4 regions of the Kitasatospora sp. NPDC089797 genome follow, and region 2 is predicted to be linked to each of the others. Evidence: riboswitches for the same ligand, from Rfam matches in the RefSeq annotation. Region 2 holds a riboswitch; each other region holds the start of a gene.

Region 1 (7,439 bases), on a different contig from region 2:
GGGGCGGGACAGTTCCTGCGAATACTGCGAACCGCGGTCGGTGGTACGTTCGCAGGAACGGGCAGGAAGGGAACGGTACGGCCATGGCACGTCCCACCGGGCGGAAGGTCTACGCCCACGCCAAGCTCCGCCGGCTGCGCCGCGAGCACGGCATGAACCAGGTCGAGCTGGCCCGCGAGCTCGGGATCTCGACCAGCTACCTCAACCAGATCGAGCACAGCCAGCGCCCGCTGACCGCCGCCGTGCTGCTGCGGATCTCCGAGGTGTTCGGGGTCGACCCGGAGTTCTTCTCCGAGGCCGAGGAGGAGCGCCTCGGCACCGACCTGCGCACCGCGCTCGCCGACGAGGCCTGCGGCGGCGCGGTCCCCGCGGAGGAGATCGCCGAAGTCAGCCGGGACCACCCCGAGCTGGCCCGGGCGCTGGTCGCCCTGCACCGCAGCTACCGCGCGGCCCTCGCCCGCGTCGCCGACCTGGGCGAACCCGGCGGCGGGACCGTCGGCGGGGCCATCCGCCCGGCCGAACCCCACGACGAGGTCCGGGACTTCTTCTACGCCCACCACAACCACATAGCCGCCCTGGACGAGGCGGCGGAGCGCACCGCCGAGCAGCTGGCGACCACGACCGCGGGCCGCACCGCCGCCGCGCTGGCCGCCCGGCTCGCCGAGCGGCACGGCGTCCGGGTGGTCGAGGCGGACCGGCAGCCGGCCGACCACCAGCGCGCCGCCGACCTGCGCCGCTACGACCCGGCCACCGGCGCCCTGCACCTCTCCCCCTGGCTCACCGACGGTCGACGCGCCTTCCAACTCGCCACCCAGCTCGCCCTGTTGGAACACCGCCCGCTGCTGGACACGCTGCTGGCGGCGGCCGAGCCCGACCTCACCTCGCCGCAGGCCGTCGACCTCGCCCGGATCGGCCTGGCCAACTACTTCGCCGGCGCCCTGCTGATGCCGTACACCGCCTTCCACGCCGCCGCCGAGGACCTGCGCTACGACATCGAGCTGCTCCAGGCCCGCTTCGGCGTCGGCTTCGAGACGGTCTGCCACCGGCTGAGCACCCTCCAACGCCCCGGCCGGCGCGGGGTGCCGTTCTCCTTCCTGCGCGCCGACCGGGCCGGGAACATCTCCAAGCGCCAGTCCGCCACCGACTTCCACTTCTCCCGCCTGGGCGGCACCTGCCCGCTGTGGACGGTCTACGAGGCCTTCTCCGCCCCCGGCCGGGTCCTCACCCAGGTCGCCGAGATGCCCGACGGCAAGCGCTACTTCTGGATCGCCCGGACCGTCTCGCACGGCGGCCACGGACACCGCGCACCGCGCAGCGAGTTCGCCGTCGCGCTCGGCTGTGAACTGCGCCACGCCCACCGCCTGGTCTACGCCGAGGGCATCGCCCCGAACGCCCCCGGCGCGGCCACCCCGATCGGCCTCGGCTGCCGGATCTGCGAACGCCGCGACTGCGCCCAGCGGGCCCGGCCGCCGGCGGGCGGGCGGCTGCTGGTCGACCCCGACCGGCGCGGCCGGGTGCCGTACCCCGTGCTGGCCGAAGGGCCCGGGGCCTGACCACGGCCCGACCGGGGCCGGGCCCGCCTGTAGGGTTGCCGTGCTGGTGGTTCACCGGGCGCCCCGCGCTCCCGGGGAGGCAAGAGGGAACCCGGTGACGCCGTTCACACGGCCAGTCCGGGACTGCCCCGCAGCGGTGAGCGGGAACGACCGCCGTCATCCGCACTGGGCCCGGGAGACGGGCCCGGGAAGCGACGGCCAGTAGGTGTCCGCCCCGTCGACGTCGACGGCGGCCGGACGGGCCCGCGAGTCCGAAGACCTGCCACCGGTGCGCACGCCGAACGGCGGCGTGCGCGCTCCGGGGCCCCGCGGGAGGGCCGCGTGGCCCTCGTACGGACCCCGGTCCGGCGTGACCGTCAGCCGGCACGCCGCCCCGGACACCGCTGCGCGCGCCGCCGTCCTCCCCGCTCGGCACCCGACCGGGACCACTGGGACGACTGGGACTTCTGCATGGACCACCTGACCGACGGCGCACGGCTGCCCTCGCCCCGCGGCGCCACCGAGCCCTACGGGCCCTGCGTGCTGCTCAAACACGGCGAGGTGGTCCTCAAGGGCCGCAACCGCCAGCGGTTCGTCCAGCGCCTGGAGGACAACCTGCGCGTCGCGCTGCGCGGGATAGGCGGCTCGACCTGGATCAGGACCCCGCATACCATCACCGTGCTCGGCGGGCAGGTGCCCGTCGCGGACCTGGTCGCCCGGGCCCGCACGGTGGTCGGGTTCAGCTCCGTCGAGCCGGCGCTGCGGGTGCCCAGCACGCTGGAGTCCGTCGAGGCCAACGCCCTGGCGGTGCTGCGCGAGGCCTGCGCCGGGCGCACCGGCACCGGCTTCGCCGTCCGGGTCCGGCGCCGGGACAAGGGCTTCGCCCTCACCTCCACCCAACTGGAGCGGCACCTCGGCGCGTTCCTCCAGCCGCGGATCGACGGCCTGCGGGTCGACCTCACCGCGCCCGACGTCACCCTGACCGTGGAGATCGAGCACCGAGAGACCTACGTGTCGGCCGAGCGCCACCCCGGGCTGACCGGGCTGCCGGTCGGGTCCAGCGGGCGGGCGCTGGTGCTGCTGTCCGGCGGCTACGACTCCCCGGTGGCCGCGCACCGGGCCATGCGGCGCGGACTGGCCTGCGACTTCGTGCACTTCAGCGGTGCGCCGTACACCAACCCCTCCTCGGTGTACAAGGCGTACGCCCTGGCCCGCGAGCTCAACCGCTACCAGCCGCCGGGCGAGCTGCACGTCGTCTCCCTCGGCAAGGCCCAGAAGCAGCTGGCCGTCGCGGGCGCCGGGCGCCTCCAGGTGGTCGCCCAGCGCCGGCTGATGGTGCGCACCGCCTGTGCCCTGGCCGGCGCCACCGGGGCCCAGGCCCTGGTCACCGGCGACAGCCTCGGCCAGGTCGCCAGCCAGACCCTCGCCAACCTGGCCGCCGTGGACCAGGCCGCGACGCTGCCGGTGCTGCGCCCGCTGATCGGCTGGGAGAAGCAGGAGATCATCGACCAGGCCCGGGCGCTCGGCACGGCGGAGATATCCGTCCTGCCGGACGAGGACTGCTGCAGCCTGCTCGCCCCGCCCCAGGTGAGCACCGGGGCGCGGCTGGGCCAGCTGCGGGCCGTGGAGAAGCGCCTCGACCTGGACGAGGTGGTCGAGGCGCTGCTCGCGAACGTGCAGGTGATGCGGCCCGGCCAGGAGGACGAGCCCGCGCCGGTCGCCGACGCCGGCTGTTCCGTGCCCTCCTGAGCCCGACCCCGACCCCGGTGCCGGCCCGCTACACGCTGGCCGGGACCGGCCGCTGGCCCGGCCCGTCGTACTGGGCCAGCGGGCGGATCAGGGCGTTGTGGGCGAGCTGTTCGGTGATGTGGGCGGTCCACCCGGTGATCCGGCTCATCACGAAGATCGGGGTGAACACCGGGGTGTCGAAGCCCATCAGGTGGTAGGCCAGCCCGGCCGGGTAGTCGAGGTTGGGGTGGATGCCCTTGCGCTCCAGCATCGCCCGGCGCAGGGCGGCGTGCAGGGCGGCCAGCCGGGCGGCCTCGGGGTCGGCCGAGCCCGCCACCAGGCGGTCCAGGGCGGCCTGCATGATCGGGACCCGGGAGTCCCCGTGCTTGTAGACGCGGTGGCCGAACCCCATGATCTTGCGCTTGGCGGCCAGCGCCTCGTCCAGCCAGTCGGCGGCCCGGGCCGGATCGCCGATCTCGTCCAGCATGTGCATCACGGCCTCGTTGGCGCCGCCGTGCAGCGGGCCCTTGAGCGCGCCGATCGCGGCGGTGACGGCGCTGTAGAGGTCGGAGAGGGTGGAGGTGACCACCCGGGCGGTGAACGTCGAGGCGTTGAAGCTGTGTTCGGCGTACAGCACCAGGGAGATCTCGAAGCAGCGGACCACCTCGGGGGCGGGCACGGTGCCGAAGCACATGTGGAAGAAGTTCTCGGCGTAGCCGAGCTCCGGGTCGGGCGCGATCGGGGCCAGGCCGCGGCGGCGGCGCTGGTCGGCGGCCACCACGGTGGGCAGTTTCGCCAGCAGGGTCAGGGACTTGGCGAGGTGGGGGGCCGGGCGGCCGTCGTCCTCGGTCGGGTCCTCGGCACCGAAGAAGCTGACGGCGGTGCGCAGCACGTCCATCGGGTGGCAGGTCTCGGGCAGCTTGGCCAGGACTTCGGCGGTGGTCCGGTCGAGCGGCCGCAGGGCGCGCTCCCGGGCCCGGAACTCGCGCAGCCGGGCCTCGTCCGGCAGGTCGCCGTACCACAGCAGGTAGGCGGTCTCCTCGAAGGAGCGGTGGGCGGCGAGGTCCTGGACCGGGTAGCCGCGGTAGGTCAGGGAGTTGGTCTCCGGGATGACGGTGGAGATCTCGGTGGTGTCGACGACGACACCGGCGAGGCCGCGATGGATCTCGGACATGGTGCTGGTGCCTCCGGTGCGTCAGGTGCCGGGCGGAAGGGTGAAGTCGAAGACGGCCGAGTCGAAGGCCGCGTACTCCTGGTAGCCGAGGAGTTCGTAGAGCCGGGAGCGGGGCTGCATGCGCGGGAGCAGGGAGGCCTGGGTGCCCTCGGCGGCGATGGTGCGCAGCCCGTCCTCGACCGCGCCCATGGCCAGGCGCAGCAGGGTGACCGGGTAGAGGGCGATGTTGTAGCCCAGCTCCTCCAGGGTGCGGGTGTCCAGCAGCGGGGTCTTGCCGAACTCGGTGAGGTTGGCGAGCAGCGGCACGTCGACCGCCTTGCGGAAGGCCTCGTACTCCGAGAGGTCGGCGAGCGCCTCGGGGAAGATCGCGTCGGCGCCGGCGTCGACGTAGGCCCTGGCCCGGTCGATCGCCGCGTCGAGTCCCTCGACCGAGCGGGCGTCGGTGCGGGCCATCAGCAGGAAGTCCGGGTCGCGCCGGGCGTCCACGGCGGCCCTGATCCGTCGGACCATCTCCTCCCGGGAGGTGATGGTCTTGCCGTCGAGGTGGCCGCAGCGCTTGGGGTTGACCTGGTCCTCCAGGTGCAGGCCGGCCAGCCCGGCGTCCTCCAGGAGCTGGACGGTGCGGGCCGCGTTCATCGGCTCGCCGAAGCCGGTGTCGGCGTCGATCAGGACGGGCAGGTCGGTGACCCGGGTGGTCTGCTGGGCCCGGGCGGCGATCTCGGTGACGGTGGTGAGGCCGATGTCGGGCAGGCCGAGGTCGGCGGCGAGGACGGCGCCGGAGAGGTAGACCGCGTCGAAGCCGGTGTCCTGGACGAGGCGGGCGGAGAGCGGGTTGATCGCGCCGGGGATGCGCAGCAGCCGTCCGGAGGCGAGCTGTTCGCGGAAGGTGCGGCGGCGCTGGGCGGGGGTGGTGCGGGTCTGCAGCAGGCGGGTGGGCGCCGGGCTGTCGGTCGCGGGGGTGTCGGGCGCAGGGGTGTCGGGCATCAGAACAGGCCCTTCGGGAGGGTCGCGTCGTACGTGCGGACGGCCTCGGTGTCGACGGCCGGGAACAGCTCGTCGAGGTCGGCCGCGTGCAGTTCGGCGAGGCCGGCAGCGGCGGTCAGGAAGCGGTCCTGCTGGGCGGGGGCCACGATGCCCTCGCTGAGCGTGCGGAACTTGCGCTGGTAGGCGGGCCGGTCGAAGGGCCGGGCGCCGGCCGGGTGGGCGTCCGCGACGGCCAGCTCGTCCTCGATCACCGACCCGTCGTCCAGGGTGATCACCACCCGGCCGCCGAAGGCCCGGCGCTCCGGGTCCGGGTCGTGGTACCGGCGGGTCCACTCCGGGTCCTCCACCGTGCTGATCCGCTGCCAGAGTTCGACGGTCTCCGGGCGGCGGGCGCGCTCGGGGGCGTAGGAGCGCTCGTGGTGCCAGACGCCGTCCTCCAGGGCGACGGCGAGGATGTACGGGATCGAGTGGTCGAGGGTCTCGCGGCTGGCCGTCGGGTCGAACTTCTGCGGGTCGCCCGCGCCGGAGCCGATGACGTTGTGGGTGTGGTGGCTGGTGTGCAGGACCACCGAGCGCACCCGCTCCAGCGGGCCCGTCTTCTCGCGCAGCCGCCGGGCCAGGTCGATGATCGCCTGGGCCTGGTACTCGGCGGAGTGCTCCTTGGTGTAGGTGTCCAGGATCGCCCGGCGCGGCTCGTCGGCCCCGGGCAGCAGCACGGTGTAGTCGGACTGCGGGCCGTCCAGCATCCAGGCGAGGAAGCCGTCCTCGCCCTCGTAGACCGGGGACGGCGAGGTCTCGCCGCGCATCGCCCGGTCCACCGCCTCGATGGCGGCCTTGCCGGCGAAGGCGGGCGCGTAGGCCTTCCAGCTGGAGATCTCGCCCTTGCGGGACTGCCGGGTGGCGGTCGTGGTGTGCACGGCCTGCTGAACGGCCTGGTACACGGTCTCCGTCGGCAGCCGCAGCAGGGTGCCGATGCCGCAGGCGGTGGCCGCGCTCAGGTGGGCGACGTGGTCGATCCGGTGCGCGTGCAGGCAGATGCCGCGCACCAGCGCCACGTGCACCTCGTACGCCGCGACGATGCCGCGCAGCAGGTCCGCGCCGGTGCGGCCGGTGTGCTGGGCGACGGCCAGCAGCGGCGGGATGTTGTCGCCGGGGTGGGAGTAGTCGGCGGCCAGGTAGGTGTCGTGGAAGTCCAGCTCGCGCACGGCCGTTCCGTTGGCCCAGGCCGCCCACTCGGGCGGGACCCGGTGCCCGGTGCCGAACACGGTCGCGCCGGGGGCGGTGGCCCGGTGGGCGGTGGCCTGGGCCCGGGCGACCGCGACCGGGCGCCGCAGCAGCGAGGCGACCGCGACGGAGGCGTTGTCGATGACCCGGTTGACGGCCATCGCCGCGCTCCCGGGGTCGAGCTCCTCGGTCGCGGTGGCGACGGCGGCGAGCTTCCAGGCGAGCTGCTCCTCGCGGGGCAGCCGGTCGGCGCTGGGGTGGACACGGACGTGGTGCTCGATCACGGGACTCCTCATGAGCGTGCGACTCAGGGGTTACGTGAACGAGCCTGCCCGCCGGACGGCCGGTGAACCAGCATGCCAAGGTGTGGAATCCGTACCCGATCGGTCTGCGAATCTGCGGATCCTGCGGACGGCGGTGTCCCGGGGCGCGCGGTCGGCCCGGGCGGCGGTCAGTCGCGCGTCCGGCAGTCGGCGCAGATCCCCGCCAGCTCGACGGTGTGCTGGACGTCCGCGAAGCCCGAGGTCGCGGCGACGTGGTCGGCCCAGGCCTCCACCGGGGCGGCGTCGACCGGTCGGCTGAGCCCGCACCGGCGGCAGATCAGGTAGTGCCGGTGGTCGGCGCCCGGCCGGTGCCGGAACAGCTTCTCGCCGTTGGTGTCGCGGACCACGTCGGCCCGGCCGACGGCGGCGAGCGCGGTCAGCGTGCGGTAGACGGTGCTCAGGCCGACCCGGGAGCCGGCGGTGAGCAGGCCCGCGTGCAGGAGCTGGGCGCTGACGAAGTCCTCGCAGGCCGCC
Region 2 (7,439 bases):
CGCGGCCTCCGCCACCTCGGCCCGCATCGTGTCGATGCTCACCGCCACCCCCTGCCGGGCCAGTCCGCGCACCACCGGCAGCACCCGGGCGAGCTCCTCCTCGACCGGCACCCGCCGCGCGCCGGGCCGGGTCGACTCCCCACCCACGTCCACCAGGTCGGCGCCCTGGGCGACCAGCCCGAGCCCGTGCTCCACGGCCCGGCCGGGATCGAGCCAGCACCCCCCGTCCGAGAACGAGTCCGGGGTGACGTTGAGAATTCCCAGCACCGCGCACCGGCCCCAGTCGGGCAGGCCGGGGAGCGCGTACGAATGTCTTTCCATGCTCCTATTGTGCGGCCTCCGAGCGACTCCCCGAACCGCCCCGGATATCCTTTCCGGACATTCCCGTATCACACTGTGGACTTCCGCCGACACCATTCCGGCCGAGCGGCTACTGTCCTGCCATGACACTCGGGACACCCTCCACGCGCACCGACCGGGCGGCCACCGTCCGCGATCTCCTTGCCACCGGAAAGCGGTCCTACTCGTTCGAATTCATGCCACCCCGGAGCGCCGCGGCGGAGGCCGGACTGTGGAATGCGATCCGCCGGCTGGAGGCCCTCTCCCCCACCTTCGTCTCGGTGACCTACGGCGCCGGCGGCTCCACCCGGGAGCGGACGGTGAACATCACCGGCCGCATCGCCCAGGAGACGACGCTCACCCCGACCGCCCACCTGACCGCCGTCGACCACAGCGTCGCCGAGCTCCGGAACATCCTCGGCCACTACGCCGACCAGGGCGTGCGCAACATCCTGGCGCTGCGCGGCGACCCGCCGGGCGACCCGCTGGGCGAGTGGACCCGCCACCCGGAGGGGGTGGAGTACGCCGCCGACCTGGTGCGGCTGATCAAGGAGTCCGGGGACTTCTGCGTCGGCGTGGCCGCGTTCCCGGAAATGCACCCGAGGTCCGCGGACTGGGATTCGGAAATCCGCCACTTCCTCACGAAGTGGCGCGCCGGGGCCGACTACGCGATCACCCAGATGTTCTTCGAGGTGGACAGCTACCTCCGATTCCGGGACCGCCTGGCGAGCGCCGGCTGTGACATTCCGGTAATTCCGGAAATCATGCCGGTGACCACGATCCGGTCGCTCCGGCGCATCCCCACGCTGAGCACCGCGAACATTCCGGCGGAATTCTCCGCGCGCATGTCCGCCCACCAGGACGACCCGGCCGCGGTCCGGGCGATCGGCATCGAGCAGGCCACCGGAATGTGCCGTCGGCTGCTGGCCGAAGGCGCCCCCGGGCTGCACTTCATGACCATGAACTTCTCCACCGTCACCACCGAGATCCACCAGCAGCTCGGCCTGTAGCCGACCGGCGGACCGGACGGGGCGGGCGCGGCCGAACGGCCCGCGCCCGCCCCGTCCGCACGCTCAGCCGGCCAGTTCGGCCCGCAGGTGACGGGCCGCGCCGACCAGGCTGTCCAGCGAGGCGCGGGTCTCGGTCCAGCCGCGGGTCTTCAGGCCGCAGTCCGGGTTGACCCAGAGCCGCTCGGCCGGGATCGCCGCCAGGCCCGCGCGCAGCAGGGTGACGGCCTCCTCGGTGCTCGGGACGCGCGGGGAGTGGATGTCCCACACACCCGGGCCGACCTCGCGCGGGTAGCCGGCCCCGGCGAGCTCACCGGCGACCTCCATGTGCGAACGGGTCGCCTCCAGCGAGATGACGTCCGCGTCGAGCTCGTCGATCGCGGTCATGATCGCGCCGAACTCGGCGTAGCACATGTGGGTGTGGATCTGGGTGTCCGCCCGGACGCCGGAGGTGGCGAGCCGGAAGGACTCGGTGGCCCAGTCCAGGTAGGCCGGGCGGGCGTCGGCCCGCAGCGGCAGGGTCTCGCGCAGGGCCGGCTCGTCGACCTGGACGACGGCGGCACCGGCCTCCTCCAGGTCGGTGACCTCGTCGCGCAGGGCGAGGGCGACCTGCCGGGCGGTCTCGCCGAGCGGCTGGTCGTCGCGGACGAAGGACCAGGCGAGCATGGTGACCGGGCCGGTGAGCATGCCCTTGACCGGACGGTCGGTGAGGCTCTGGGCGTAGCGGAACCAGTCCACGGTCATCGGGTGCGGGCGGGAGATGTCCCCGGCGAGCACCGGCGGCCGCACGTAGCGGGTGCCGTAGGACTGCACCCAGCCGTGCCGGGTGGCCAGGTAGCCGGTGAGCTGCTCGGCGAAGTACTGGACCATGTCGTTGCGCTCGGGCTCGCCGTGCACCAGGACGTCCAGACCGGCCTTCTCCTGGAAGGCGATCACCTCGCGGACCTCGGCCTCGATCCGCTCCCGGTAGCCGGCCTGGTCGATCCGGCCGGCCGTCAGGTCGGCGCGGGCGACCCGCAGCTCGGTGGTCTGCGGGAAGGACCCGATGGTGGTGGTCGGCAGCAGCGGCAGGCCGAGCCGGGCGCGCTGGGCCTCGGCCCGCTGCGGGTAGGCCTGGGCGCGGCGGGCGTCGGCCTCGGTGACGGCGGCGGTGCGGGCGCGCACCGCCGGGTCGTGGGTGATCGGCGAGTTGGCGCGCGAGGCCAGGTCGGCGCGGTTGGCGGCGAGTTCGGCGGTGACCGCGCCGGTGCCCTCCCGCAGGCCGCGGGCCAGCAGGGCGGTCTCGACGGCCTTCTGCTGGGCGAAGGCGAGCCAGCGGGCGATCTGCGGGTCGATGTCGCGCTCGGCGGCGGCGTCGATCGGCACGTGCAGCAGGGAGCAGGACGGGGCGACGTCGACCCGGTCGGCCAGGCCGAGCAGGGTCGCCAGGGTGGCCAGCGACTTCTCCAGGTCGTTGATCCAGATGTTGCGGCCGTCGACCACGCCCGCGACCAGTCGCTTGCCGGGCAGGCCCCCGGCCGCGGCCAGGTCGTCCAGGTTGCCCGCGGCCGGGCCGGTGAAGTCCAGCGCCAGGCCCTCGACGGGGGCCTTGGCGAGCACCGGCAGGGCGTCGCCCAGGCGGTCGAAGTAGCTCGCCACCAGCAGCTTGGGCCGGTCGGTGAGGGCGCCGAGCTCGCGGTAGACGCGGGCGGCGGCGTTCAGTTCGGCCGGGGTGCGGTCCTGCACCAGGGCGGGTTCGTCCAGCTGCACCCACTCGGCGCCGGCGGCCTTGAGCGCGGCCAGCAGCTCGGCGTAGACCGGCAGCAGCCGGTCCAGCAGGGTGATCGGCTGGAAGTCCTCGGCCACCCCGGGGGCGGGCTTGGCGAGCAGCAGGTAGGTGACCGGGCCGACCAGCACCGGCCGGGCGGTGTGGCCGAGCGCGAGCGCCTCGCGCAGCTCGCCGACCGGCTTGGCCGGGTTCGCCGCGAAGGCGGTGTCCGGGCCCAACTCCGGGACGAGGTAGTGGTAGTTGGTGTCGAACCACTTGGTCATCTCGAGCGGCGCGACATCCTGGTTGCCGCGGGCCATCGCGAAGTAGCCGTCCAGCGGGTCGGCGTCGACGGCGTCCCGGTGCCGGGCCGGGATCGCCCCGACGGCCACCGAGGCGTCCAACACGTGGTCGTAGAACGAGAAGTCGCCGGTCGGTACCTCGCCGATGCCCGCCTCGACGAGCGCGGCCCAGTTCTCCCTGCGCAGTTCGGCGGCGGTCTGCTGGAGCGACTCGGCCGTGACCGCGCCCTTCCAGTAGCCCTCGATCGCCTTCTTCAGTTCCCGGTTACGACCCTGGCGGGGGTAACCGTAAGCGGTGGCCACGGTCGCCGCGGCTGCGGACTTCGCTGTCAAGGGACTCTCCTTCGCGAGCCTGATTCCTCATGGTCCCGGGGACGGCACGGGGGCGCGAAGGGATGACGTACCGCACGGACGACCGTGCACGGGCACGGCTCCGCCTGGTATGTACGCCGACCCGCCCTCGAGGTCACCGGATGGCCGCGCGCGAACTCGGTCGCGCACGGACAGCGGGCAGGTCTTCGGACTCGCGGGCACGACCGACCTCCGTGGAGACGAAGGGCGGACACCTAGTGGCCGTCGCTTCCCAGACCCGTCCCGGGTCCAGTGCGTATGACGGCGGTCGTTCCCGCTCACCGCTGCGGGGCAGTCCCGGACTGGCCGTGTGAAAGGCGTCACCGGGTTCCCTCTTACGACGCCCCGTCTGGCGGACGGGGCGAACCAGCTGTACGGGCAAGCCTAGAGGCAATCTCCTGGAGCCGGGCCAGTGAATCACTCGATCGTCCGCATGGTGAGACGACGTCAGCGCGGCGGCGCTTCGCCCCCGAAGTCCCGGTTTTGCCTTATTGCAACCTCTTCGCAGCTGCAAACGCTTGTCGACCGAACGAGCGAGCCCCTACGGTGTTCCCCGCGTTCCCCGGGGGGCGCCCCCATCGAGGAACCGGAAAGGCCCGCACGCATGACCCTCACCGAAGAACCCCCGTCGTCCTCCCTGCCGCTGCCGCCCCGTTGGCAGCGCGGGGACACCGTCCGCACCGCCGCCCTGCTCGGCGTGATCGTCGCCATGCACGTGGTCGCCTTCGGCATGCTGTTCCTGCTGGTCGCGCCGAACCACTACACCATCGGCACCCAGACCTTCGGCGTCGGGCTCGGCATCACCGCCTACACCCTCGGCATGCGGCACGCCTTCGACGCCGACCACATCGCCGCGATCGACAACACCACCCGCAAGCTGATGGCCGACGGCCAGCGGCCGGTGTCGGTCGGCTTCTGGTTCGCGCTCGGCCACTCCACCATCGTCATGGCGATGGCCGCCCTGGTCGCCGGCGGCGCCCAGATCGTCGGCACCCTGGTGGACGACCAGTCCGCCACCCACCAGTGGCTGGGCGTCATCGGCACCAGCGTCTCCGGCACCTTCCTCTACCTGATCGCCGCGCTCAACCTGTTCGCACTGGCCGGCATCTACCGGGTGTACAAGGCCATGCGGGCCGGGCAGTACGACGAGAAGCAGTTGGAGAAGCACCTCGACGAGCGCGGCTTCATGAACCGCATCCTCGGCAGGCTCACCAAGTCCATCCGCCGCCCCGGCCAGATGTACCCGGTCGGAGTGCTGTTCGGCCTCGGCTTCGACACCGCCACCGAGGTCGCCCTGATGGCCATGGCCGGTTCCGGCGCCGCCTCCGGCCTGCCCTGGTACGCCATCATCTGCCTGCCGCTGCTGTTCGCCTGCGGCATGAGCCTGTTCGACACCCTCGACGGCACCTTCATGAACTTCGCCTACCACTGGGCGTTCTCCAACCCGGTCCGCAAGGTCTACTACAACCTCACCATCACCGGCCTCTCCATCGCGGTCGCCTTCGTCATCGGCACCATCGAGCTGGTCAGCGTGCTGCACGAGAAGCTCGACCTGACCGACCCGGTCACCGGCTGGATCTCCGACATCAGCCTGGACAACGTCGGCTACCTGCTGGTCGCCATGTTCGTGGTGGTCTGGGCCTGCGCCCTGGCCTACTGGCGCTTCAGCAACGTCGAGCGGCGCTGGGCCGCCCGGGTCGACGCCCAGGACTGACCCACGCGCAGGCACGGCGAACGGGCCCGGCGGACTTCCTGTCCGCCGGGCCCGCGGCGTTCCCGGTCAGCGCCGCTCCAGCCGGGTCCCGCTGCGCAGGGTGATCGACATCAGGTCGCTGGGGCCGTCGAGTTCCAGCCGGTGCCAGCGGCCGCGCGGGACGACCACGGCGTTGCCCGCCCCCAGCCGGACCGTCTCCTCCTCGGCGCCGTCCTCGACCGGCCGGAAGAACACCCGGACACCGCCGGCCAGGCAGCACACCGCCTCGTCCGCCTCCGGGTGCATCTCCCAGTGGTCGGCGTGGACGTCGGCGTCGGTCTCCACGTGGAAGGTCGCCAGGTGCCAGGTGCCGGGGTCGCCGTCGACCGTCCGGCGCCCGGCGGCCCGGACCCCGCCGTCGGTCCGGATGTGCAGCGCCGCGGCGAACAGGTCGACGGCGGCGATCGGGGTGGTGGTCATGAGCGGGTTCCTTCCGGTCGGGATGCGGTGCGGGGTCCCCCGAGGCAGTTTCTATACGCGTAAGGAAACTACCTCCGGAGGCTCACCGCTGTCGAGCCGCCCGTACCCGGCGGGGCATGATGAGCGCATGCAGCAGCCCTCCCCCGCCCCCCGCAGGGCCCCCGGCCGGCCTCCCCGCATCTCCCGGGAGGAGGTCGTCGGGACGGCCCGGCGGATCGTGGCCGAGGAGGGCGTCGGGAAACTGACGATGCGCCGCCTGGCCACCGACATCGGCAGTACGCCGATGGCGCTCTACCACCACGTCCGCAACAAGGAGGAGCTGCTCGTCCTGCTGCTGGACGACTACGCCGCCCGCACCCTCCGGCCCGTCGAGCTGCCCGCCGACCCGCGCGAACGGGTCCTCGCCGCGGCCGCCGCGATCCACGACGCGCTCGCCGCCTGCCCCTGGATCGTCGAAGTGCTGGCCGCCGACGACCTGTTCTCCACCCACGCGCTCTGGTTCGTCGAGCGGATCGTCGACGGGCTGGTCGACTGCGGCCTGACCCCGGAGCGCGCCGTCCAGGGCTACCGGGCGATCTGGTACTACACCGCCGGGGAGATCGTGGTCCGCACGACCGCCGCCCGGCGCCGGGCCGACGACGACCGCCCGACCTACCGGGAGCAGGTCTTCACCGGCCTCGACCCGGCCCGGCACCCCCGCCTCGCCCAGGTCGCCGACCACTGGGAGGACCTCACCGCCCGGGACACCTACCGCGACGGGCTGCGCGCCCTGGTCGCCGGCCTGCTCGCCGCGGGCTGAACCGCCCCCGGCCGGACGCCCGGGCCCGCACGCCCGACCGGCCCCGCCGACGACGGGCCGCCACCGGCGCCCCGGGAGGCGCCGACCCCGGCCACCGCCGATACTGGGGCGGCGACCCGAGGCGAGCCCGGCGGCCGGTAGCGGCCGCGGCCCGGCGCCGCCGAACCCGAGGAGCGTGCCGTGACCGGACCCTCCGTACCCGAATCAGCCACCGGCCCCGTCGTGGTCGGCTTCGACGGCTCCCCCGAGAGCCTGACCGCCACCGAGTGGGCCGCCCACGAGGCACGGCGCCGCGGCGTCCCGCTGGAAGTGCTGGAGGCCCGGCCGGCGCACGGGCGGGACGCGGCCGTCAGCGACCAGGCCCACCAGCGGGCCCTGGCCCACCTCGCCGAGCGCGAGTCCGCGCTGCGCGTCCTGGCGCCCGAGGTCCCGGTCTCCTCCACCCCGGTGTCCGCCGACCCGGTCGAGGCCCTGGAGGCCGCCTCGCAGCACGCCGCCCTGCTGGTGCTCGGCTCGCGCGGACTGGGCGCCCTGCGCGGCTTCCTGGTCGGGTCGGTCAGCCAGGAGGTGCTGCGCCGCTCCGCCTGCCCGGTGGTGCTGGTCCGCGCCCGGGAGGACGAACCGGCCGGCCCGGTCACCGTCGGCATCGACCTGGCCCACCCCACCGACCACGTGCTGGGCTTCGCCTTCCGGGCCGCCGCCCTGCGCGCGGCCCCGCTGC
Region 3 (7,439 bases), on a different contig from region 2:
AACACCGCCGCCTTCGCCCAGGGCCTCCCGGTCACCGCCGCGGTCGCGCTGGCCGTGCTGCTCGCCGCGTTCGCCGTCGGGGTGCGCACCGGGCACCACCGCGGGGTGGACGTCGCCTGGGGGCTCGCGTTCACCGCCGTCGCGGTGGCCGGTCAGGCACTCTCGGCCGGCCACGGCGACCCCGGGCGCCGGCTGCTGGCCACGCTGCTGGTCACCGTCTGGGGCCTGCGGCTGTCCGGGCACATCTGGTGGCGCGGCCGGGGCGCGCCCGAGGACCCGCGGTACGCCCGGATGCTCTCCCGCGCCCCCGAGGGTCCGGCCCGCACCCGGTACGCGCTGCGGAAGGTCTACCTGCTCCAGGCCGCCCTGGTCTGGTTCGTCTCGCTGCCCGTCCAGGCCGCCCAGTACGTGCCGCGGCCGCCCGGCGCGCTCGCCTGGGCGGGCGCCGCGCTGTGGGCCGTCGGGCTGTTCTTCGAGGCGGTGGGGGACGGTCAGCTCGCCCGGTTCAAGGCCGACCCGGCCAACCGGGGCCGGGTGATGGACCGCGGTCTGTGGCGCTACACCCGGCACCCGAACTACTTCGGCGACGCCTGCGTCTGGTGGGGGCTGTTCCTGCTGGCCGCCGACACCCCGCTGGGCTGGGCGTTCGTCGGCAGCCCGCTGCTGATGACCTGGCTGCTCGCCTTCGGCAGCGGAAAGCCGCTGCTGGAACGGGCGTTGGGCGCCGATCGGCCCGGCTGGGCCGAGTACGCCGCCCGTACCAGCGGGTTCCTGCCGCTGCCGCCGCGCTCCCCGGCGGGCCGGAAGGGCCGCGGCTGACGTCCCCGGCCCGGCCCGCCACGCGTCCGGTCGTGCCGGGCCGGGCGGGTGGTGGTGCTCCGGCCGGCGGGGGCGGGCCGGAACACCACCGGCTCTCAGGTGAACGCCAGCAGCATGACCGGTGCGCCGCTGGGCTTCGCCGAGCCCCCGGCGGGCTCCACCGTCACGCCGACGCCCTTCGCCCCGCGCAGCGGCCCGGACAGCAGCAGCGCGCCCTCCCCGGAGGGGAGCAGCCCGGCGGGCCGCATCGTCCCGGCGTCGTCGAACCACAGCTCGTAGGTGGTGCCGGCGGCCGGCACCGGCATGCCGGAGGCGAGGAACGCGGCCCGGCCGCGCTCCTGCGACCACACCACCGTGCCCACCCCGGACCCGCCGGTGGCCGACCCGGTGACGGTGCGGGCGTCGGGGGCCGTCAGCAGAGCGGTGAGCCGGTCCGACTCCTGCTGGACGGCGGCGGCGCGGTCGCGCGCCCGCTCCGCCTGCCCGTGCTGCTGCACCGCCAGGGCTCCGGCGCCGGTCGCGACGGCCAGGCAGGCGGCGAGCGCGAACTTCGTCCAGGCGCCCGCGCGTCGGCCGGGGCGGGCCGATCCGGGCCCGGCGGCGGTGCGCGGGGCCTCTTGCCGCACCCCGGGCAGCGCGGCCATCACCCGGACCTTGAGGGCCTCGGGCGGGACGACGGCCCCGGCGCTGCCGAGCCGCGCCAGGGTCGCGGCGAACCCGGCCACCTCCTGGGCGCAGGCCGGGCAGTCGGCCAGGTGGAGCTCGAACGCGGCGCTCTCCTCGGGATCGAGGGCGTGGGCGGCGTAGGCACCGGTCAGGGTGTGCGGGTCGACGGCGCTCATGCGCCCACCCCCAGGCAGTCGCGCAGGCGGATCAGGGCGTCGCGCATCCGGGTCTTGACCGTGCCCAGCGGGGTGCCGAGGACCTCGGCGACCTGCGGGTAGGTGTAGCCGCGGTAGTAGGCGAGGGTCAGCGACTCCCGCTGGAGCTCGGTGAGCGACTTCAGGCAGCGCCGGACCTGCTCGCGCTCCAGCCGGCCCTCGACCTGTTCGGCGACCTCGTCGAAGACCGGGGTGTGGGAGGCGGCGGCCGAGCGCCGGTCGCGGTCGGCGGCGGCCTGCGCGGACCGGACCCGGTCCACCGCCCGGCGGTGGGCGATGGTCAGCACCCACGGCATTACCTCGCCGCGGTCGGCCCGGTAGCGGGCGGCGGTGCGCCACACCTCCAACAGCACCTCCTGCGCCACCTCCTCGGACTGCGCGGGGTCCCGCAGGACCTGCCGCACCAGCCCCAGCACCGGGCCGGAGACCGTGTCGTACAGCCGGGAGAACGCGTCCTGGTCCCCGCGGGCGACGCGGGCGAGGAGATCGGGCAGGTCCGGTCCCGGCCGCCCGGGGCCGGAGAGGTGGACGGCGGCACTCATCCGGCCGCCCGTTCGGGGTCGGCGGGCGCAGGGCCCGGTCGGCGGACGGCGGGCATGGAGGGCCTCCCCAGGGTCGCGGCGGGGGCGGCGGAAGGCCCCGGCCGCTCGGACAGTACGGAACTCACGCGGGGTCTTCGGAGCGGGGCGGCGCCCGGATTGGTCGCCCCGGGCACCGGTCCGCGGGCCGGTCCGGGTGCCCGGTCCCGTGCGGTTGCCGGGCCGTGACCGCCGTCCGTGCCGCCGTCCGCGGTGCTGCCGGGCCGCCGCCCGGCCGGGTGCCGCCCCGGCGGGTTCACTCCTCCGGGTGATCCGCGGATCCGCACCCGCCGGACGCCGGCGTCCGACCGGGCCCTGACCCGGTGCGGCGACCGGATCGCGGAATCACCGGCGCGGCCGGGGGCGGCTGTCGTAGCGTGCCGGGCCATGGACCACGACTACGCCACCCGCTTCGCCCGGGACTGGGCCGCCGCCTGGAACGCCCACGACCTGGAGCGCATCCTCGCCCACTTCACCGAGGACGTCGTCTTCGCCTCGCCCCGGATCGTCGAGCTGATCGGCGACCCGTCCGGCGAGGTGCGCGGCAAGGAGGCGCTGCGGGTCTACTGGGCGAAGGGACTGAAGCACCTGCCCGACCTGCACTTCACCGTGGAGGACGTCCGGGCCTCGGTCGACACGGTCGTCGTCAACTACCGCAACGAGCGCGGCCGGGCGGTCGCCGAGGTGCTCACCTTCCGCGACGGGCTGGTCTGCCGCGGCCTCGGCGCGTACGGGCCGTGACCCCGGGGGGCACGGCCCGTACGGCCGGTGGCGTCAGCTGCCGTAGCGCAGCGAGACGGTGTCGCCGAGGTTGACCGTGGCGGTGCGGTCGGCGGTGATCGACGCGCCGCCGTCGATCGACAGCAGCCAGCTCGAACCGCCCGCGTTGGCAACGCCGTTGAGCGAGGTGATCGGTCCGGCGACGCCGCTGGCCGGGGTGACGGCGGTGACGCAGCCGGCCGGGCTGGCGGTGGCGGCCGCGTCCAGCACGTCGCCGAGGGTCGCCGTGGTGCCGCTCGGGGTGATGGTGACCGCGCAGGGGCGCGGGTTGCCGGTGCCGTCGTCGACGATCAGGGCGAGCCGGGCGGCGGTGCCCGGGGTGAAGCCGGAGGTGGCCACGAACTGGGGCTCACCGGCCGTGACCGGGGTCGGCGGGGTGGCGGTGAAGCCGCCGCCGGCCACGGCGCGCAGGCCGTCGACCGAGGCGTAGGCGCTGGGCGAGGTGTCGGTGGGCTGGTAGCGGAAGCCGCCGCCGGGGTTGAACTGCTGGGCGATCAGGAAGTCCACCGGGGTCTTCCTGAACGGGGCGGGCGAGGTGAAGTCCGCCCCCTGGGGGTCGAATCCGCAGGCGGTGAGGCCGGAGACGGCCCAGCCGTTGGAGTCGGTGTTCACCCCGTACATCGCGTTGAACGCGCCGGTGGAGCCCATCTTGGCCTTGAGGAAGCCCTTCGCGGCGAGGACGGCGCTGTCGGTGTTGGGCACCCCGCCCACGCACAGCGAGGCCATCGCCGCGCCGGTCATGTCGACGTCGCTGGGCTGGCCGAGCGCGGTCGGGTTGCCCGCGGCCTTGCTGTAGTTCCAGCCGCCGTCGGTGTGCTGGTTGGCGCGCACGACGGCGGTGGAGGCGTCCAGCAGCGGCCGGGGCACCCGCTGGGCGCCGGCCTGGGTGCGGGCGCCGCCGAGGGCGAGCAGGGCGAAGACGGTGCCGTTGAAGTTGGCGGAGGGGCCGAAGTAGCCGGGCTCGGCGGTCTGCCAGTACGCGACGGCGTCGGCGATCAGGTTGCGGCCGGGGCCGACCCGGGCCGGGTCTATGCCCGCGGCGTAGGAGTTGAGGATGCCGCGCTCGTAGTCGGTGACCACCGGGCTGGCGTTGGGCCAGGTCGGGGCGGCCAGCTGGTTGCGGTAGACCAGGCGGGCGTTCTTGGTGGCGTCCCCGCCGGGGGTGACGTCGGCGGCGGCGGTGCCGGCGGCGGCGAGGGCGCTGAACGCCCACTCGTTGGACAGGCCGCTGCCCGCGTAGCCGCCGTCCGCGCCCTGGAGGGAGCGCAGGTAGGCGACGCCGTTGGTGACGGAGGTGGTGATCTGGGCCGGGCTCGCGGTGGCCTGGGCCGGGACGGCGCCGGCGAGCGCGGTGCCGGCGGCGGCCAGGGCGGCCACGGCGGTGGCGAGGCCGCGGTGGAGGGTGCGGGTCATGGAAGGGCTCCTGGGGGGTGAGGGGCCCCGACCGTGCCCGTGCGTCGGCGGCGGGGGTGCCGTCGGCGCGAGGGCGGCCGACGCCCGGATCGCGTGGACGGACTTCCGCGGAACAGTGCGGCCGCCGGGCATCCGGGCTCGCGGGTCGACAGCGCCGCCCCGCACACCGTTGCGCGTCAGCCCCGGATTTGCACCGGGTTCCCCCGCTCGGCCGAGCCGGGACCTTACCGCATCGAGTTCGAACGAGCCGTGATGCAGACGATATGACGAAACGTTGACCCCGGTCGGGCGGCCGTGGTCTGATGAAGCGTTTTTCCTCCAGGGGAGTCAGGGGAAGCCGGTTCGAATCCGGCGCTGTCCCGCAACCGTGTGCCCGGCCCGACGAGTTCTGCGAACCCGTCCCGGCGGGCGAGCCGGAATGCCTGCGCCGTGGAGCACGCACGAGCGTCGTCGAGGACTGCGACGCGGTACGGCACAACCCTGCCCGGGGGAGCCCTGCTGCGCCCCCGTGTCCCCGTCCGGCGCCGCAGTCACAGGGGAGTTCGTTCCGTGCCGGTCCACAGACACCGTCCCACCGCGTGGCGGCGGGGAGCCGCCGTCCCGGCGGCCGCCGCCGCGCTCGCGCTCACCGCGGGCAGCCTGGTCCTGACGGCACTGCCCGGCACCCCCGCCCACGCGGACCCGCTGGACCAGTGCACGGCGACCTCCGGAGCCGTCGTCGCGGTCGACTTCGGCCCCTTCGGCGGCGGCGTGGTGCGCGGCTGCGACGCCCACCCCACCACCGGGATGAACCTGCTGCACACCGCCGGGTTCAGCACCACCGGCACCGTGCACGACGGCCCTGCCTTCATCTGCCGGCTCGGCAACCCGGCCTTCCGCGACGGCACCCAGTACCCCACCCCGGACAAGGAGGCCTGCGTCAACACCCCGCAGGCGACCGGCTACTGGTCGTACTGGATCGCCCCGGTCGGGCAGGACCACTGGTCGTACGCCACGCTCGGCGCGATGTCGCAGCGGCCCGCGCCCGGCGAGGTCGAGGCCTGGGTCTACGGCGGCACCGACGTCGGCGGCACCTCCGGGTCCCCGACCTTCACCCCGGACTCGGTCCGGGCCAAGGGCGGAACGGGCGGCTCGCCGTCGCCGACCTCCTCGCCGTCGCCGACCTCCTCGCCCTCGCCGACCTCCTCGCCGTCGCCGAGTGCGACTCCTACTCCGACACCCACGCAGACGCCGAAGCCCCCCAAGGCCGACCTGCCCGCCGCCGCCCGCTGGCTGGTCGCCCAGCTGACCGGCGGCGACCACGTGGCCGACGCCACGGGGAAGACGCCGGACTACGACGCCACCACGGACACCGCCTTCACCCTCGCGGCGGCCGGCGGGCAGGACGACACCCTGCGCAAGGTCGTCGCCTACCTGGCCGCCCACACCGACCAGTTCGCCTTCCCGGGCGGCCCGAAGGCGGCGCCCGTCCCGCGCGCCGTCGCCCAGCTCGCCCTGGTCGCCGAGGTGACCGGCGGCGACCCGCGCGCCTTCGGCGGCCACGACTTGGTCGCCGCGCTCACCGACCACGTCTGCACCGCCCAGGGCAAGCTCGGCGCCTGCACCGCCGCCGGGGACTTCGAGGGCGTCACCTACCCCGTCAACCAGGCCCTCGCCCTGCTCGCCCTGGCCCGGGCCGGCGCCGCCCTGCCGCCGACCGCCGTCGCCCGGCTGACCTCCGCCCAGTGCGCCGACGGCGGCGTCTCCGCCGTGATGATCGCCCCCGGCGACCACTGCGAGGGCGACCCGAGCACCACCGCCCTGACCGCCCTCACCCTGCGCCGGGCCGGCGCCGCGCCCGACGCCGTCAAGCGCGCCGACGCCTGGACCGCCGCCCAGCAGAAGCCCGACGGCGGGGTCTGGCCGTACTCCTGGGCCGGGGCCGCCGACACCTACACCACCGCGCTGGCCGCCCAGGCCCTGCGCGCCGCCGGCCGCACCGACGCCGACGCGGCCGCCACCGGCTGGGTCGCCGCCCGCCAGGTGCCCTCCGGGGGCTTCACCACCGACCCGGCCGGCACCGACGCCGACCCCGCGGCCACCGGACAGGCGGTGCTCGCCCTGGCCGGCACCGACCTCGCGGCGCTCGACCACGACCTCCACCGCAAGCCCGACCTCGCCAAGGGCTCGACCTACCTCACCGACCGGACCCGGCTGATCGGCGGCCGCTACTACGAGGGCTTCACGGGCTTCGCCGACTTCGGCCTGACCATCGACGGCGCCTTCGCCCTCGCCGCCACCGGCACCGACGACGCGGCGCTGGGCCGGATCGCCGACTTCCTGGACCAGCACGGCAAGGACGGCAACGGCCGGACGGTGGACGACTGGACGTACATCGGCACCGAGTACGCCGGCGGCGGCTCGATCGGCAAGGAGGCGCTGCTCGCCGAGGTGGTCGGCCGCGACCCGCGCGCCTTCGGCGGCCAGGACCTGATCGCCGCGCTCGCCACCGTCACCTGCGCCGCGCCCAGCCAGGCCCCCGACACCTCCTGTGCCGCCCAGGGCAACTACCGCAACGCGACCTCGGTGTTCTCCCAGTCGCTCGGCATCATCGCCCAGCTGCGCGCCGGTGACGCCGCCCACGCGGCCGAGCCGGTGCGCTACCTGACCGGCCTCCAGCACGCCGACGGCTCCTGGCCGAGCCTGATCCCGGCCAAGGGCGACTCCGACGTGGACAGCACCGCGATGGCCGCGATGGCCCTCGACCTGGTCGCCGACGATCCGGCCGCCAAGCAGGCCGTGGACCGCGCGGTCGGCTGGATCGCGGGCAAGCAGCTCGCCGACGGCGGCTTCCCGGGCGCCTCCGGCGACTCGACCAACTCGACCGCCCTGGCCGTCCAGGCGTTCTCGCTGCGGGCCGGGCAGTACGGCCCGGCGATCTCGCGGGCCCGGGACTTCCTGGCCGGGCAGCAGAACGACGACGGCGGCT
Region 4 (7,439 bases), on a different contig from region 2:
CGGCGGGCCCCAGCAGGTGCTGCGCGTCCTCGACCAGCGCGCGCACCCGCGGCCGCAGCGCGAGCGCCTGCGCGGTCGGCTCCAGGCCCCGGCCGGAGCGCACCAGCAGGGGGTCGGCGAAGGCGGTGCGCAGCCGCCCCAGGGCCCGGCTGACCGCGGGTACGGAGAGGTCCAGCCGACGGGCCGCGGCGGTGACGCCGCCCTCCTCCAGCACGGCGTCGAGGACGACGAGGAGGTTGAGGTCGAGGGAGGTCACTTTCACTTTCTGAAATTAGCACTTGCGTTCTTTTCACTGGTCGCAATCCCCGGGCGTTCCTAGGGTCGGAACCGGCGCCGCAGCCCGCGGCCCGCGTACGACGGCGAGGAGCACGGCCCATGACGGACGGAACGATCGACGACGACCCGGCGGCGCTGGTCACGGCGGGCAGCCGGGTCCTGGCCGCGGCCGGACAGGACGACATGGTGTGGGGGCACCTGGCGGTCCGTGACCCGGGCGGCCGCGGGGTCTGGATGAAGTCGGCGGGGTGGGGCCTGGAGGAGATCACGCCCGACCGGGTGCTGCTCGTCTCCTGGACCGGTGAGCTGCTGGCGGGCAGCGGACGGGTGCACCTCGAACACCACATCCACACCGGGATCATGCGGGCGCGGCCCGACGTGCAGGTCAGCCTGCACACCCACGCGTCGACGGTGAACGCCTTCAGCGCGCTCGGCGAACCGCTGCGCGCGCTCAGCCACGACGCCGCCGTGTTCGCCGAGCACGGCCTGCCCCGCTTCACCGCCACCGACAACCTCGTCCGCACCCCCGAACTGGGCCGCGCGCTGGCGGCCGACCTCGGTGCCGCCCGCGCCTGCCTGATGCCCGGACACGGCCTGGCGGCGGTCGGCCGCGACCTCGCCCACGCGGTCATGTACGGCATCCTGCTCGAACGCGCCTGCCGGACCCAGCTCACCGCCCGGGCCGCGGGCGAGCTGCGGCACTGGACCGGCCACCAGGAGTGCCTGGAGAAGGACGCGGTGGCCTGGCCGGACAGCCAGATCGACGCGGGCTGGCAGTACTGGCGGCGCCGGGCCGGACTCCTCCGGGCCCGCTGAGCCCGGCCGGGCGCCGCGCCCGGCCCGGCGGCCGCGGTCAGTCGCCGGGGCGCTCCTTCCGGTGGCGGGGCAGCCGGTGGGAGCCGACCGGCCGCCCGGCGGCGAGGTGCTCGGCGACGATGCGGCCGGCGGCGGCCGCGTCGACCCTCCCGTACCAGACGTCGTCCGGCTGCACGCTGACGACGGGGGCCTGGTTGCAGGGGAACTGGCACCCCGTCTGGGTGACGAGCACGTCGTCGTCGCCGAGGCCGTGCGCGGCCAGCTCCCGGACCAGGGCGCGGGCGCCCTCCTCGGCGCCCAGGGCCGTGCAGCGCGGACCGCGGCACAGCAGGACCTGGTGCCGGTGGCCGGTGACCTCCTCCCAGGCCGCGGACGTCAGGCCGGGCTCCGAGCCGGTGACGGCCTTCGTCACCGCGGCCACCGCGGCGACCGTCTCCGGCGAGTCGGCGAGGCGGGTCGCGACGAGGAGTTCGGGCCGGCGGCCGGCCCGCTCGCGCCACCAGTGCGCCGCGATCCGCCGGAGCCAGGACTGGGCCGGGCCGGAGGCCGCGAGGCGGACGCCGACCAGCACCACGGTCTCCGCGCCCGCGTCGGCCAGCCTGGTCAGCTCGGCCGACAGGGAGGGGTCCGCCTGTTGCAGGAAGGCGATCGAGGCCCGGTGGGCCGCCGCGGTCCGGAGGAGTTCGTCCCGGCGGACGGCCTCCCCGATCGACATGCCGACCAGGAGCACGGCACGCCGCTGGGTCGGGGAGGTCATGGCGAAGTCCTTTCGGGGAGCAGTCCGTTCCACCGGACGTGCGGCCGGTCGTGCCGGGGGTGCCGTTCCACGGTGGCGTCGACGCCGTAGACCCGCGCGATCATGGGCGCGGTGAGCACCTCGGCGGCGGGCCCGTGGGCGACCAGCCGGCCGTCGAGCAGGACGGCGACCTCGTGGCAGTAGGCGGCGGCGAGTTCGAGGTCGTGCAGCGCGGCGACCGTGGTGATGCCCAGCCCGCGGACCGTCTCCAGGAAGCCCAGCTGGTGGCGCAGGTCGAGGTGGTTGGTGGGTTCGTCGAGCAGGAGCACCCCGGGCTCCTGCACCAGCGCCCGCGCGAGCTGGACCCGCTGCCGCTCGCCGCCCGACAGCGTCGGCCAGGAGCGGTCGAGCAGGTGGCCGACGTCGGCCGCGGCGACGGCCGCCGCGACCACGGACCGCTCGTGGGCGTCGGCGGCCGAGTTCGGCGGCACCGGCCAGCGCCCGCGGTGCGGAGTGCGCCCGAGCTCGACGACCTGCCGGACCGACAGCGCCAGCCGGGTGTCCGCCTGCTGTTCCATGAAGGCCACCTGCTGCGCCCGGCGGCGGCCGGAGAGCGCGTGGAGGTCCGCTCCGTCGAGGAGGGCGCGCCCCGCGCTCGGCCGGGTCAGTCCGGCGACGGCGCGCAGCAGGGTGGTCTTCCCGGCGCCGTTGGGCCCGAGCAGGCCGGTGACCCGGCCGGGGGCGAACGCGAGCGTGACGCCGTCCAGCAGCGTGGCCGCGCCGACCCGCACCCCGAGGCCCTCCGCGCGCAGCTCGACGGGGGGCGGCGCGGTCACCGCGGCCCCCCGTCGGCCCGGGCCTGGCGCCAGAGCAGCCAGCCGAAGAAGGGCGCCCCGAGTCCGGCCGTGATGACGCCGACCGGGATCTCCCGGTCGGGGAGGACCGAGCGCGCCAGGACGTCGCTGCCCACCAGGAGGGACGCGCCGACCAGGGCCGACACGGGCAGCAGCAGGGCGTGCCGCGGGCCGCAGAGGAGCCGGACCACGTGCGGGACGACCAGGCCGACGAACCCGATGACACCGGTGTGGGCGACCAGGCACGCGGTCACCAGGGCGGCGGTGGCGACCAGGGCCCAGCGGGTGCGCTCGACGTGGACGCCGAGGGAGCGGGCGGCGGTCTCGCCGAAGGCGAAGGCGTCCAGGTCGCGGGCGGAGGAGGCCAGCACCGCGACGCCGACCACCGCGACCGCGGTCAGGAAGACGGCGGTGGGCCACCGCACGCCGGCGACCGAGCCCAGCGTCCACTCCATGACCCCGCGCGCCGCGTTGCGGTCCCCGAGGACCATGACGACGAACGAGGTGTACGCCCCGCACATCTGCCCCACCGCGATGCCGGCGAGCACCGTTCGGGCGGTCGGCAGCGACCGGGTGCGCGCGCCGGCCAGGGCCAGTACGACGACGGCGGCGAGCAGGGCGCCGGCGAAGGCCGCCGTCGCCACCGCGCCGGTGCCCACGGCGCCGGCCACGCCGACGCCGAGGACGATCACCGTCACCGCGCCGGCGGCGGCCCCCTCCGAGATCCCGAGCAGGAACGGATCGGCCAGGTCGTTCCCGGTCAGCGTCTGCAGCACCGCACCGCAGACCGCGAGGCCGGCGCCGGTGGCGGCCGCCCCGAGGACCCGGGGGAGCCGCAGCTGCCAGACGATCTGGTCGTCCAGCAGGGTCACGTGCGGGTCGGTCAGCCCGAGCCGGCGCAGCACCACGTCGATCACCGTCGGGAGCGGCTCGGGCTGCGAGCCCACGGCCAGGCCGAGCAGCACGGTGGCCAGCAGCAGGGCCGCCCCGACGGTCAGGGCCGCCGTCGCGCGACCCGGACCGGCCGGCCGCACGGCGGGGCGGGGCGCGGAGGTCATGACGCCGGGTGCAGTCGGCCCAACCCGGCGGACACCTTGGCGGCACCGTCGGCGAGCCGCACACCGGGTGTCGACTCCGAGAACGGCACCACCACGAAGGCCTTGCGCTGCACGGCGCCGAGCTTGCTCAGCACAGGGTCGTTCTCCAGGTAGTCGATCTTGGACTGGGCGGTGTCCCAGCCGGCGTCCGCGACCACGATGGCGTCCGGGTCCGCCGCGACGACCTTCTCCCAGCTCACGGTCTGCCAGCCGCCGGGCAGGTCCGCGAAGACGTTGCGGGCACCCACCGCGTCGAGCACCAGCTGGGGTCCGCCGTGCCCGGCGCCGACGAACGGCGTCTTGGTGTCCGAGTCGAACCACAGGACCTTGAGGTCCTTGCCCGCGGCCGTCGCCTTGAACTGCGCCAGCTGCTCCTCCTGCCGGTGCTGGACCTCGGCCGCCCGCTCCGGGACGCCGAAGACCTTGGCGACGTCGTTCAGTTCGCCCCACGCCGCCTGCCACGTCGTCGGCGGCACCTGGCTCTTGTCCGAGCAGCCGAACGGGGACACGTACGACGCGATGCCCTGGCCGCGCAGCTCCTCCCGGGTGCCCGCGACCTTGTCGGTGTAGGCGCTGGCGTAGGAGGCGTACAGGAAGTCGGGACGGGCCGCGAGGAGCTTCTCCTTGGTCGGGTACTTCTCGGAGAGCACCGGGACGGAGTCGTAGGCGGCCTTCCACTGGTCCGGCACGGCGTCGTCGAGGTAGGCGGTGCCGGCCATCCGGGACTGCAGGCCGAGGGCCAGGGCCACCTCGGTGGCGCCCTGGTTGAGCGTCACCAGCCGGGCGGGCGGTGCGCTCACCGTCACGGTGGTCCCGCAGTTGTCCACGCTGACCGGTGCGGCGCTCCCGGTCGCCCCGGCGGAGGCGCTCGGCGCGGGGGCGCCCGCGCAGGCGCCGAGCACGCCGACGGACAGCAGGACGGCGACCGCCCGGCCGACCCGCAGCGGGCCGGAGGGACGGGTGGAACCGGTGGGACGTATCGATCGGGCCGGGTACGGCAGACCGCTGGGCACGTGTTCTCCAAAACCCTCGTGGAACATGTCGCGCCGTGGCCGGTCTCCTGGCTTCCGCATCGACGCGCCGCAGCCGACCTTCCCGGGCGGTTCCTGTGGACCGCCCAGTGGCCCCGACCGCTGGGGGAGCCGGTCGGCGAGGGCCGCGACACTCCGCGGCAACAGTGGCGAGGGCCGCACCGGACTTCGACCGGTTTCCCGTACACCACGGCCTTGGCAAGGTATCAGGCGTGGTCAGCGCGGTTCCGCCCGGTGCGGCGCCGGGGGCCGGGGCGCCGCACCGGGCGGTCCGGTCCGGGGTCAGCGTGCGGAGAGGACCAGGCGGCGGCTGGTGTTCCGGTAGCCGGTGCGGGCGAAGGCGGCGGCCATCGGGGTGTTGGTGAGGTCGGTGTCGGCCAGGATCCGGGTGGCGGCGGCCTCGGTGGCGAGGATGCGGGTGATCCCGGCCAGGATGTCGTCGGCGTAGTGGTGGCCGCGGTGCTCCGGGAGGACGCCGAGGTAGCCGACGACGGGGGCGGCGTGGTTGCGGGAGGGGATGCCGAAGCCGACCGGCTCGCCGCCGGGGGTGCGGGCGACCCGCCACCAGGAGCGGTCGCCGGGCATGGTGTCGCGGTAGAAGGCGACGTCGGCCCGGGCCTGGGCCTCGGCGCCGAGGCGTTCGGCCTCCTTGCGGGTGTCGGTGTCCAGGGTGTCGACCAGGACCCGGCGGAACAGCTCGACGAAGACCTCGTCGTCGGGCTCCGGCTGGAGGAGCAGACGGCCGGACGGCTCCGGGACGCCGGCCGGGGGCGTCCACTCGAAGCGCAGGCGTTCCAGGCTCACCGGGAGGCCGGCCCGGCCGGCCGCGTCCCGGCGCCAGGCCACGGCCGCGGCCGTGTCGGGGCGGTCGCGCCAGTCGCCGGGCAGCATCAGGTGGTAGTCCGGGGCGGTGTCCGCGCCGGCCGTGGCGTAGGCGGTGTGGGCGGTGGTGAGCAGCCGTGCGGCCAGGTCGGTGCGGTCGGCCGCGGACCGGACCGACGGGTGGACGAACACGCCGTCGAGGGCGGAGGGCAGGCCGTCGTCCGGGTCGCCCCACCAGACGGCGAGCGCGAGCGGGGGGCCGTCGGGGGTGTGCCGGGCGGTCCAGGTCCACTCGGGGCGGTACTCGCCGGTGGCGAGCCGGGACCGGTAGGTGTCGGCGGTCAGGGCCACGCCGGGGTCGGGGGTGATCAGCGGGAGGATGCGGTCGAGGTCGGCGGCCTCGGTGGGACGGACGGTCATGTCGGCTCCGGATCGGTGGAGTTGGCGGGTGTGGCGTGAACGGGGATCCTGGTGGGGGGTGTTCCATCGCACACGACCGGGTCGGGGGATGGCAAGGGCTCGACGGTGTGACGCCGTCCGACCAGGCCGACGACGGCGAGGAACAGGCCGGTGAGGCAGAGCAGCAGGGCGCTGCCGCGGTCCCGGGCGGTGCCCAGGAGTCGGCCGAGGGTGGGGCCGAGCGGGCCGTCCGGGGCGACCAGCGGTTCGCAGACCCGGGAGGCGAGCGGCCCGGCCAGCAGGTAGCCGAGGAGGGTGCCGCCCTGGGTGAACATCCGGCGCAGGGCGAAGACCCGCCCCTGGGCCTCGGCCGCGACGGCGGACTGCCAGAGCACCTGGGAGCAGCTGGTCACCACCGGGAGGCCGAGGAAGAAGGTGAACGCGGCCGCGGCCAGGGCGCCCGGCTGCGGGTGCAGGCCGGCGGCCAGGACGGCACCGCCGCTGAGGACGGTGGCCGCGGTGACCCAGGTCAGTGGTCGGCGCGGGCCGGACCAGACCGACATCACGACGCTGCCCAGGGCCAGGCCGAGGCCGCCGGAGGTGCTGACCATGGCGACGGCGGCGTTCTGTTCGGCGGCCGGGGTGGCGGCCAGGACGAGGGGCAGCAGCAGGGCGGTGGCGGCGGCCTCGGCGCCGTTCAGCACGGTGACCACGCGGAGCAGGTGCCGCAGGCCCGGTTGGCCGGTGAGGATGCGTCGGCCGTGCGCCAACTCGGCTCTCCAGCCGACGCGTTGTCGGGTGGGATGGGCCGGCCCGGGCGGCCGGCCGGCCGGTTCGGGGAAGCGGGCGAGCAGCAGGGTGAGCAGGCCCAGCGCGAAGGAGACGACGTCGATCACCAGGACGGCGCGCAGCCCGCCCGCGCCGAGCAGCACGGCGGCGAGCATCGGGCCGAGCAACTGGGCGGCGGCCAGGGCGGTCTGGGTCATCGCGCCGGCCCGGCCGCGCTGCTCGGGCCGGACCATCCCGGTCACCGCGGCGGCGAGCGCGGGCCACTGGAAGGCGGCGCAGCAGGACTCCACGACGGTGGTCGCGTACACCTGCCAGACGGCCAGGTGGCCGGTCGTCTCGGCGGCGGTCAGGGCGACGGCGGTGAGCATGGCGGCGGTGTCCGCGCAGAGCAGGACGGTGCGGCGGCGGTAGCGGTCGACGAGGACGCCGGCGGCGGGGGCGGCCAGCATGCCGGGGGCGAAGCCGAGCAGCAGGCCGGTGGCGAACTGGGTGACGGAGCCGGTCTGTTGGTAGATCCACAGGCCGAGGGCGAAGCCGGAGACGCTGGAGCCGAGGGCGGTGAGCAGCCGTCCGGCCCAGACGAGCAGGAACGTGGTCACGGGGCCTCCGGGGGCGGTGG

The links. A riboswitch is a leader RNA that binds a small molecule or an ion and turns the genes downstream of it on or off. The one in region 2 is predicted to bind cobalamin.
Region 1: another riboswitch for cobalamin. It lies ahead of thiI (tRNA uracil 4-sulfurtransferase ThiI); the one in region 2 lies ahead of metE (5-methyltetrahydropteroyltriglutamate--homocysteine S-methyltransferase).
Region 3: another riboswitch for cobalamin. It lies ahead of AB0O91_RS38325 (prenyltransferase/squalene oxidase repeat-containing protein); the one in region 2 lies ahead of metE (5-methyltetrahydropteroyltriglutamate--homocysteine S-methyltransferase).
Region 4: another riboswitch for cobalamin. It lies ahead of AB0O91_RS40120 (ABC transporter substrate-binding protein); the one in region 2 lies ahead of metE (5-methyltetrahydropteroyltriglutamate--homocysteine S-methyltransferase).

What each region holds. Positions count from the first base shown of each region.
Region 1 is NZ_JBFBGS010000054.1:42,401-49,839, forward strand. Features, by position in the region: gene AB0O91_RS33245 (short-chain fatty acyl-CoA regulator family protein) at 84-1,553, shown strand; cobalamin riboswitch at 1,584-1,835, shown strand; gene thiI (tRNA uracil 4-sulfurtransferase ThiI) at 2,004-3,281, shown strand; gene AB0O91_RS33255 (bifunctional 2-methylcitrate synthase/citrate synthase) at 3,310-4,434, opposite strand; gene prpB (methylisocitrate lyase) at 4,456-5,361, opposite strand; gene AB0O91_RS33265 (MmgE/PrpD family protein) at 5,418-6,926, opposite strand; gene AB0O91_RS33270 (Fur family transcriptional regulator) at 7,094-7,439, opposite strand, start outside.
Region 2 is NZ_JBFBGS010000070.1:14,806-22,244, forward strand. Features, by position in the region: gene folP (dihydropteroate synthase) at 1-321, opposite strand, end outside; gene metF (methylenetetrahydrofolate reductase [NAD(P)H]) at 444-1,349, shown strand; gene metE (5-methyltetrahydropteroyltriglutamate--homocysteine S-methyltransferase) at 1,413-3,728, opposite strand; cobalamin riboswitch at 3,887-4,132, opposite strand; gene AB0O91_RS37425 (HoxN/HupN/NixA family nickel/cobalt transporter) at 4,351-5,460, shown strand; gene AB0O91_RS37430 (cupin domain-containing protein) at 5,527-5,919, opposite strand; gene AB0O91_RS37435 (TetR/AcrR family transcriptional regulator C-terminal domain-containing protein) at 6,047-6,718, shown strand; gene AB0O91_RS37440 (universal stress protein) at 6,899-7,439, shown strand, end outside.
Region 3 is NZ_JBFBGS010000075.1:12,391-19,829, forward strand. Features, by position in the region: gene AB0O91_RS38295 (cyclopropane-fatty-acyl-phospholipid synthase family protein) at 1-1, shown strand, start outside; gene AB0O91_RS38300 (DUF1295 domain-containing protein) at 1-819, shown strand, start outside; gene AB0O91_RS38305 (anti-sigma factor) at 915-1,661, opposite strand; gene AB0O91_RS38310 (sigma-70 family RNA polymerase sigma factor) at 1,658-2,242, opposite strand; gene AB0O91_RS38315 (nuclear transport factor 2 family protein) at 2,666-3,019, shown strand; gene AB0O91_RS38320 (prenyltransferase/squalene oxidase repeat-containing protein) at 3,053-4,471, opposite strand; cobalamin riboswitch at 4,598-4,675, opposite strand; cobalamin riboswitch at 4,762-4,916, shown strand; gene AB0O91_RS38325 (prenyltransferase/squalene oxidase repeat-containing protein) at 5,021-7,439, shown strand, end outside.
Region 4 is NZ_JBFBGS010000090.1:6,066-13,504, forward strand. Features, by position in the region: gene AB0O91_RS40095 (LysR family transcriptional regulator) at 1-262, opposite strand, end outside; gene AB0O91_RS40100 (class II aldolase/adducin family protein) at 376-1,092, shown strand; gene AB0O91_RS40105 ((2Fe-2S) ferredoxin domain-containing protein) at 1,130-1,849, opposite strand; gene AB0O91_RS40110 (ABC transporter ATP-binding protein) at 1,846-2,664, opposite strand; gene AB0O91_RS40115 (iron chelate uptake ABC transporter family permease subunit) at 2,661-3,740, opposite strand; gene AB0O91_RS40120 (ABC transporter substrate-binding protein) at 3,737-4,792, opposite strand; cobalamin riboswitch at 4,812-5,017, opposite strand; gene AB0O91_RS40125 (GNAT family N-acetyltransferase) at 5,093-6,052, opposite strand; gene AB0O91_RS40130 (MFS transporter) at 6,049-7,419, opposite strand.